2 regions of the Vibrio astriarenae genome follow, and region 1 is predicted to be linked to the other one. Evidence: predicted binding sites of a transcription regulator. Region 1 holds the regulator's gene; the other holds the start of a gene.
The links. Region 1 encodes MetJ, which represses methionine synthesis genes. Its sites were predicted from a motif close to TTAGACNTNTANANGTCTAA; they were not measured.
Positions count from the first base shown of each region.

Region 2: metK (methionine adenosyltransferase) is a predicted target of MetJ. The motif match lies at 2,185-2,204, and genes of this name have one in related genera.

Region 1 is NZ_CP047475.1:98,495-103,289, reverse strand. Features, by position in the region: gene edd (phosphogluconate dehydratase) at 1-406, shown strand, start outside; gene GT360_RS00535 (substrate-binding domain-containing protein) at 471-1,478, opposite strand; gene metJ (met regulon transcriptional regulator MetJ) at 1,564-1,884, opposite strand; gene GT360_RS00525 (O-succinylhomoserine (thiol)-lyase) at 2,095-3,261, shown strand; gene GT360_RS00520 (bifunctional aspartate kinase/homoserine dehydrogenase II) at 3,263-4,795, shown strand, end outside.
Region 2 is NZ_CP047475.1:421,199-425,993, reverse strand. Features, by position in the region: gene tkt (transketolase) at 1-1,968, opposite strand, end outside; gene metK (methionine adenosyltransferase) at 2,294-3,448, shown strand; gene GT360_RS02170 (DUF2189 domain-containing protein) at 3,848-4,636, shown strand; gene GT360_RS02165 (SprT family zinc-dependent metalloprotease) at 4,703-4,795, shown strand, end outside.

The DNA of each region.
Region 1 (4,795 bases):
ACTCAACAAAGACTGTATCGTTGTCGTTACTCACAATGGTCCTGCCGCGAATGGGATGCCAGAACTGCACAAGCTGATGCCGATCTTGGGCAATATCCAAAAAGCAGGTTTTAGTGTCGCTCTGGTTACTGATGGTCGCCTATCTGGCGCGTCAGGCAAAATCCCATCGGCGATTCACGTATCGCCAGAAGCTCTGCGTGGCGGCGCGATTGGTCTGGTTCGCGATGGTGATATTCTGAGTTTGAACTGTCAGACTGGCGAGCTGAACAATCTAGCCGACACGACTGGACGCGAGCCTCTGTCCATCGACACGGAAGCGGTTCAACAAACTTGGGGACGTAACTTATTTAGCGTCTTACGCCAAAGTGTTTCAAGCGCAGAAGACGGCGCGAGCTTTATCGTTTAGGCTCGTTTCAGATACCAAAAAAGGAGCCACTTTGGCTCCTTTTTAATTGATTCAGCTAGAAGAGCTAAATACTCTCGCCTTTAGTGATGTGATAGCCCATATCTACTCTATCACTCTCGATCTCTTCACCTTTGAGGCGTGCAATCAGTAGCTCCGCACTCTTTACCCCAATCTCAAACCTTGGTGTATCGACACTCGTCAAACGCGGCGTCACCATAGTGCCAATATCTAACGCATTGTAGCCGACGACAGACAACTGCTCGGGCACTTTAATCCCACGTCTTTGCGCACTCATCAACACACCGATCGCGATATCATCATTGGTACAAAATACCGCATCCAGCTCTGGCTTATCAGCGAGCGCTCTATCTAAAAGATCATCCGCCATCGAGAAGCTAGAGTGCTCTTCAGTGAGGACGTGAAACGGGGTTATACCCGCCTCAGTCACCGCTCTATCATAGCCTTCCATACGCAAACGAGTTCGCGTGTCGAGACGTGCGCCAAAGTAGGCTATGGTGCGCTTGCCTGCCGCCATTATCTGCTTCGTAACCTGGTAAGAGGCCTCGCGATGATCAAGCCCAACCGCCATGTCGATCGGTTGTTCCGGTAGCTCCATCGTTTCGACAACCGGAACATCTGCCGCTTTGATCATTTGCAGTGTGCGGTTGGTGTGATGGCTTTCCGTTAAAATTAAGCCATCAACTTGGTAAGCGAGCAGAGAGGCTATTTTACTCTCTTCTTCAAGCTCATCGTAGCTAAAGTGGGCGATCAAGGTTTCATAGCCGTTGGCTTTAGTGACGGTTTCAATGCCCTGCACAAACGAAGCAAAAATTTGGTTGGAAAGAGAGGGTAAGAGTATACCTATGGCACGACTCGATGACTTGGAGAGCATCGCTGGCGCGCGATTCTCTATGTATCCTATCTCTTCGATAACTGCTGCTATTTTTTCTCGCGTTTTTTCTGCTACAGAATTGGGATCACGCATATAGCGAGATACTGTCATCTTGGTGATACCCACTTGATCAGCGATATCCTGTAGCGTAGTACGTCTTTTTTTACTGTTTTGAGCCATATGTTCCTTGGGCTTTGATTCGTTGTTCACTCTAAACGAAAGCTCGATCGCAACGAACGATCCCTACTCACCAAGCGACTTGATCTTACTCTTCATCAAACGTTTCAAACTCGATGCCCATCTCTGTCATTAACGCTTTCGCTTCTGCAGGAATTTCGTCAGGACGGTCTTTTCTCAAGTCTTCATCTGTTGGGAGAGGCTGCCCCGTGTAAGCATGTAGAAAAGCTTCACACAGCAGCTCACTGTTGGTCGCATGACGCAGATTGTTAATTTGGCGGCGAGTACGCTCATCGGTTAGTACTTTCAATACCTTAAGTGGGATTGATACCGTGATTTTCTTTACTTGTTCACTCTTTTTACCGTGTTCAGCATATGGGCTAATGTATTCGCCATTCCAGTCTGCCATGAGACACCTTTCAGTCATGTTTAATCTAAATGGATAAGGGGGAGATTTTAGCCGGATTTAAGGCTAAGAGCAAAGACATATAGACGTCTAGAAGTGTTGACGTCTCACATTATGAAAAGTAAAGTGTTGGATAACGGATTAAACAACGTTTATAGCAGATAAAGATAAACGTTTTGTGAAGCACTATCACTCTTTGGGAAGGACACTCTTATGAGCGCACGCAAGCCTGCGACAATTGCCGTTCGCACCGGCATCGAATCAGACACTCAATACCATGCGGTTGTTCCACCCATCTACCTCTCTACCAACTATGGCTTTCCAGCCTTTGGTGAAGTACCAAACTATGACTATACCCGTTCTGGTAACCCAAATCGAGGTTTGCTAGAGCAGGCTCTTTTTGAGTTAGAATCAGGAAAAGGGGCCGTCGTTACCAACTGTGGCACCTCCGCACTCAATCTTTGGGTTTCCGCATTTTTAGGTCCAGATGATCTTATTGTTGCTCCGCATGATTGTTATGGCGGTACTTATCGCCTGTTCAATACACGCGCGCGAAAAGGCGATTTTAAGGTCCAGTTTGTTGACCAAACAGATGAACAAGCCCTCAATGCCGCGCTAGCGAAAAAACCAAAACTGATTCTATTGGAGACACCATCGAACCCATTGGTTCGCGTGGTAGATATCAACGCGATTTGTACCAAAGCGAAAGAAGTGGGTGCACTAGTAGCGGTAGACAATACCTTTTTGACACCTGTGTACCAAAAGCCCTTAGAGCTCGGCGCAGACTTTGTGATTCATTCAACCACTAAGTACATTAATGGCCACTCCGATGTGATTGGCGGCGTGGTGATCACGAAAACAGAAGAACATGCCGAAGAGCTTGCTTGGTGGGGTAACTGTATTGGAGCAACTGGAACGCCGTTTGACAGCTACATGACGCTGCGCGGCATTCGTACACTCGGCGCTCGCATGCGTGTGCATGAAGAGAGCTCACAACAGATATTGAACTTCTTGGTTGAAGAGCCTCTAGTCAGTAAAGTTTACCACCCTAGCCTGCTAAGCCATCCAGGTCATGAGATAGCCAAAAAACAGCAATCGGGCTTTGGGTCTATGCTGAGTTTTGAGTTTGCTGGATCATTTGAACAACTCAAATTCTTTGTTGGCAAGCTCGAGCTGTTCTCGCTTGCTGAATCACTTGGTGGCGTTGAGAGCTTAATCTGTCACCCTGCATCCATGACCCATCGCGCGATGGGAGAGGAAGCACTCGCAGAAGCGGGGGTGACTCAGCACCTTTTGCGTCTTTCTGTCGGGTTAGAAGATAGTCAAGACCTTATCGAAGACCTTCAGCAAGCTTTCGCTCAAGCCAAGGAGGCATTTTAAGATGACTCACCCACGTCAACTGCACAAATTTGGGGGCAGCAGCTTAGCGAACCCTGAGTGCTACCGCCGAGTAGTGAACATTCTCAAAGACTACTCCAACAGCAACGACCTGATTGTTGTTTCTGCTGCAGGTAAAACCACCAACCGCCTAATCGAGTTCCTTGATAACCTCGAACGTGATGGGCGTCTTGCACATGAAACCTTGCAAGAGCTGCGTCAATTTCAAATTGAATTGGTCGAGAGCCTGATCAACCAACCAGAAACCAAGGCTCGTCTGCTGGATAATCTCATCACGGAATTCAGTGCTTTGGGAGAGATTGCATACCCGGTGAGTGGTCAAACGCGTGCTATGGTACTCGGTCACGGTGAAATGTGGTCAGCAAGGCTGTTAGCGAATCTGCTCAATGAGAAAGGACTTAATGCGATTGAACAGGATTCCAGACAGTTCCTGCGTGCAGAGCTCGGCACACAACCAGAAGTCGATAGAGGCGCTTCCTATCCGCTTCTTAAAGAGCTGCTTGCACAACACAGCCAATACCGAATCGTCTTTACTGGTTTTATGGCACAAAACCAACAAGGTGAAACTGTTTTACTTGGGCGCAATGGCTCTGACTACTCAGCAACCATCATTGGCGCACTCGCGGAAGTCTCGCGTGTGACCATCTGGAGTGATGTTGCTGGTGTGTATAGCGCAGACCCTCGCATCGTCGCTGACGCATGTTTATTGCCTCTGCTGCGCCTAGATGAAGCAAGCGAACTTGCTCGCCTGGCGGCACCGGTATTACACAGCCGCACTCTTCAACCTGTCGCGCAAAGCGCCATGGATTTGCATCTGCGCTGTAGCTACGAGCCAGAAACCGGCTCAACGCGTATCGAACGAGTTTTGGCGTCTGGTCGCGGAGCAAAGATCATCACCTCTCTTGATGACGTGTTACTGATCCAACTTGGTTTCTCCCATCGCCATGACTACTTACGAGCGCAGCAAGAGGTACTGAAAAAGCTTAAGCAAGCTCAGCTAGAGCCGCTTGCCTATGATGCCCAACCAGACCAACACGTACTCAGACTGGCTTACACTCAAGAGATCGCCAATGGCGCACTCGCCTTCTTGCAAGATGCCGCCATTGAAGCAGAGATCAAGCTCAAAGAGGGCTATTCACTGCTCGCAGCCGTCGGCGCAGGCGTTAGCAAGAACCCAAATCACTGCTTTGGTTTCTACCAGCAGCTAAAAAGCTCAGCGATTGAGTTTATTACCGAATCAGAATCTGGACTAAGTTTGGTCGCTGTCACGCGCAAACTCGACGTTGAGCCGCTCGTGAGCCAGCTGCACTCACAACTGTTCCAAGCACAAAAACGCGTTGCCATCGCACTGTGTGGTAAAGGCAACATTGGTTCAAGCTGGCTAAGCCTCTTTGCAACCCAAAAAGAGGAGCTCGAAAAGCGTCACAACATGAATTTTGAGCTGGTGGCGGTCATCGATAGTCAAACTTATTGGTTTAACCCGCAAGGTATCGATCCTACGACCATTGAATCTTGC
Region 2 (4,795 bases), 320 kb from region 1:
TACAACATTCTCTGTTGTGAAACCGAACATCTTGAATAGTTCACCTGCTGGTGCAGACTCACCGAATGTTGTCATACCGATGATACGACCATCAAAACCAACATACTTGTACCAGTAATCAGCAATACCCGCTTCAACCGCAATACGTGCGGTTACGTCTGATGGTAGAACTGCTTCACGGTAAGCGGCATCTTGCTTATCAAATGCGTCAGTAGAAGGCATAGAAACAACGCGTACTTTCTTACCTTCAGCCGTTAGCTGAGCGGCTGCTTCAACCGCAAGCTCAACTTCAGAGCCCGTCGCGATAATGATTAGCTCTGGTTTACCTTCACAATCTTTCAGGATGTAAGCACCTTTAGCGATGTTCGCAACTTGCTGTGCATCACGCTCTTGTTGAGCAAGGTTCTGACGAGAGAAGATCAGTGAAGTAGGACCATCTTTACGCTCAATCGCTAGTTTCCAAGCAACAGCAGATTCAACCTGGTCACATGGACGCCATGTGCTCATGTTTGGAGTCACACGCAGAGACGCCATCTGTTCTACTGGTTGGTGTGTTGGGCCATCTTCGCCTAGGCCGATAGAGTCGTGCGTGTAAACTTGGATGTTTTGCACTTTCATTAGTGCAGCCATACGCATTGCATTACGCGCGTATTCCATGAACATTAGGAAGGTTGCACCGTAAGGTACGAAACCGCCGTGCAGTGCGATACCGTTCATGATCGCCGTCATACCAAACTCACGTACACCGTAGTGAATGTAGTTGCCATCAAACTTATCCGCTTCTAATGACTTAGAACCAGACCACATAGTTAGGTTGGATGGTGCAAGGTCAGCAGAGCCGCCCATGAATTCTGGTAGCATTTGACCAAACGCTTCTAGTGCGTTTTGTGATGCTTTACGTGAAGCGATGTTTGCAGGGTTAGCTTGCAGATCCGCAATGATCTGGTTTGCTTTCTCTTCCCACTGTGCAGGTAGCCCACCGTTAGTACGACGCTTGAACTCAGCAGCAAGCTCTGGGTAAGCCGCTTCATAAGCCGCTAGCTTCTCTTCCCATGCCGCTTCTTTTGCTTTGCCCGCTTCTTTTGCATCCCATTCAGAGTATACGTCTGCTGGGATTTCAAACGGACCGTGTTCCCAACCAAGGAACTCACGTGCCGCTGCAATTTCTTCATGGCCTAGAGGTGCACCGTGACAGTCGTGTGAGCCAGACTTGTTTGGTGAACCAAAACCAATGATCGTTTTAGTACAGATCAGTGTTGGACGAGGGTCGTTTTTCGCCGCTTCGATCGCTGCGTTGATGGCTTCGCTATCGTGGCCATCAACAGCAGGAATAACATGCCAACCGTATGCTTCAAAACGCTTAGGTGTATCGTCAGAGAACCAGCCTTCAACCTCACCGTCGATTGAGATGCCATTGTCATCCCAAAATGCAATAAGTTTGCCTAGACCTAGGGTACCCGCTAGAGAACATGCCTCGTGCGAAATACCTTCCATCAAACAGCCGTCACCCATGAAGACATAAGTGAAGTGGTCTACGATATCGTGACCTTCTTTATTAAACTGAGCTGCCAACGCTTTTTCAGCGATAGCCATACCCACAGCGTTCGTAATACCTTGGCCTAGAGGACCCGTTGTCGTCTCAATACCTGGAGCGTAACCGTACTCTGGGTGGCCAGGTGTTTTTGAGTGCAATTGACGGAAGTTCTTAAGATCGTCAATTGATAATTCGTAACCAGACAAATGCAGTAGTGAGTAGATCAGCATTGAGCCATGACCGTTAGACAGAATAAATCGGTCGCGGTTTGCCCACTCTGGGTTAGTTGGGTTGTGGTTTAGGTGAGAACGCCAAAGAACTTCAGCGATATCAGCCATACCCATTGGTGCGCCTGGGTGGCCAGAGTTAGCTTGTTGAACACCGTCCATGCTAAGAGCACGGATTGCATTAGCTAGATGTTTACGAGAAGACATGTCTGCTCCTGAGTGCATTAAGCGAAAGAGAAAAGATAAATGAAGCTGCTTCGCAGCGCGGGTATTGTCGCAGAGCCATTCACACTCTGCAAACGTTTACTTGAGGAATTTGAGCTCTCACCCCTCTCATACCCCTACATTTTGTGATGATTTGCGCAAACGTTTGGTTCTAATTAATACTAAAAATCACTTGTAATTCATTTGTTGAAAACTAGAATAGACGTCTAGATGTAGAAACACCTACAGAAATTTTTGTTGATAGCCGTTTTTGCCGATAAAGGCAGCGATACACGGCTATAGAGATAGTTAACAAAGTGGAGCTCTCATGGCTAAGCACCTATTCACTTCTGAGTCGGTTTCAGAAGGTCACCCAGATAAAATTGCAGACCAGATTTCTGATGCAGTTCTAGACGCGATTCTTGAGCAAGATCCTAAAGCTCGTGTTGCTTGTGAAACTTATGTAAAAACCGGCATGGTAATGGTTGGTGGTGAGATCACGACTTCAGCTTGGGTTGATATCGAAGAGCTGACTCGTGAAACTGTACGTGAGATTGGCTACGTGCACTCAGACATGGGCTTCGACGCAGACTCTTGTGCGGTACTAAATACTATCGGTAAACAGTCTCCTGACATCAACCAAGGTGTTGATAAAGCAGACCCTAAAGAGCAAGGTGCGGGCGACCAAGGTATCATGTTCGGTTACGCGACAAACGAAACCGACATCCTAATGCCAGCGCCAATCACTTACTCTCACCGTCTTGTTCAAAAGCAAGCGGAAGTACGTAAGAACGGCACTCTTCCATGGTTGCGCCCTGATGCAAAGTCTCAGGTAACATTCCAATACGACCAAGGTAAGATTGTTGGTATCGACGCTGTTGTTCTTTCAACTCAGCACTGTGACTCAATCTCAACACCAGACCTACGTGAAGCAGTAATGGAAGAGATCATCAAGCCAGTGCTTCCATCAGAGTGGATCAACAAAGAGACTAACTTCTTCATCAACCCAACTGGTCGTTTCGTAATCGGCGGTCCTATGGGTGACTGTGGCCTTACTGGTCGTAAGATCATCGTAGATACCTACGGCGGTGCAGCTCGTCACGGTGGCGGTGCGTTCTCTGGTAAAGATCCATCAAAAGTTGACCGTTCTGCAGCTTACGCAGCGCGTTACGTAGCGAAGAACATTGTTGCTGCTGGCATGGCTGACCGTTGTGAAATTCAACTGTCATACGCTATCGGTGTTGCTGATCCAACCTCTATCATGGTTGAAACGTTCGGTACTGAGAAAGTGTCTCACGACATCATCGTTGAAGCGGTTCGCCAAAACTTCGATCTACGCCCATACGGCCTACAAGAGATGCTGAACCTTCTTCAGCCTATCTACAAGAAGACGGCAGCGTACGGCCACTTCGGTCGCGAAGAGTTCCCATGGGAAGCGACAGATAAAGCCGCTCTACTGCGCGAGTTCGCTGGCATTAAATAAGCCCGATAGACACAAAAAATTTCAAGCCTCAGCTCTGCTGGGGCTTTTTTGTGCGACAAAGATTTGAATTTTCACCAATCCATGTCGATAGTTATATCACTATGTGCACAAATCGATACCAATATCGTCACTGATATTACTCACCATGAGTGTTGACCATATCGGTATCGCAACAAAAAGCTAATGCTCGGCATCCCTAAGCATTGGAAAACGTAGTCTCTGCATCGACATGACGGTTTGCTGTCCCTTATGCCGCGATGCACCGTATAGATAGGTAGCATTTGGTCATCACTATTTTCTGGCCTTGCACCTTTTGATATCAGGTGATTGCGCGAATGTGTCTGCTTACGACGATAAGCTCTTTCCTGATATGTGACTAGAACGCATCAAGGAGGACGCATGCCTCGAACCTACAACTCGTCAGATTTTGACACTAAGCAGAAGCAATCTGACCATGAGTATGCACGCACCATTCCGTGCAACACACTCAGTATCTCTGCTCCCTTTCACTGGTTAGCGTTGGGGCTCAACGACTTTGTTCGTATGCCCATCATCAGCGCTTTCTACGGTTTATGTTTTATGGCAGCCGCGATCGGCATCGTGCTGCTGGTGCAATGGCAAGGCACTCATTTGGTGATCATGCCCAGTCTGATTGTGTATATGTTGATTGGCCCCTTCCTTGCGTTGGGATTGTATGATGCCAGTTGGCAACGAGAAAAAGGTCACAATGCCAGCCTACCACACTCTATGAAGGCGATTGGACGTAACTCTTCTTCACAATGGGCGTTTGCTGTCCTGCTTGCGGTGGCTATGATATTTTGGATGCGCATTGCTGCCCTGCTCCACGCCATCTATCCTTCCGTTCAAGGCGCGCCTTTAAGTGACTTCTTGCCTTTCCTTGCCATTGGTTCCGTGATTGGCGCAGTACTGGCCGCTGTGGTATTTAGTATCTCCGCTTTCTCTATTCCGTTGATGATGGAGCGCAGAGTCGACATGATGACCGCAGTGTTTACCAGTGTAAACGCTGTACGTAACAACCTTGGAGCTATGGTTGTCTGGGCAGGGATTATCGGTGGGGGTATCCTTCTCGGCTTTGCCACTTATGGTATTGGTATGCTGTTCACCATGCCCATACTTGGCTACGGGACCTGGCATGCGTATCACGCGACCATCAAGAAAAAACACTAACCGTAAAATTTGGGAATCACGACATCTTTAGGTATCCTAGCCCCGATTCCATTCGGGGCTACTCTTTTGCTAGACAAACAACTGCAACACCAAACCGTAAAACAGGTTGCCCACTGCATTCAAAAAGCAGAGCAATACTTCAAGGTCGAATTACCTCAA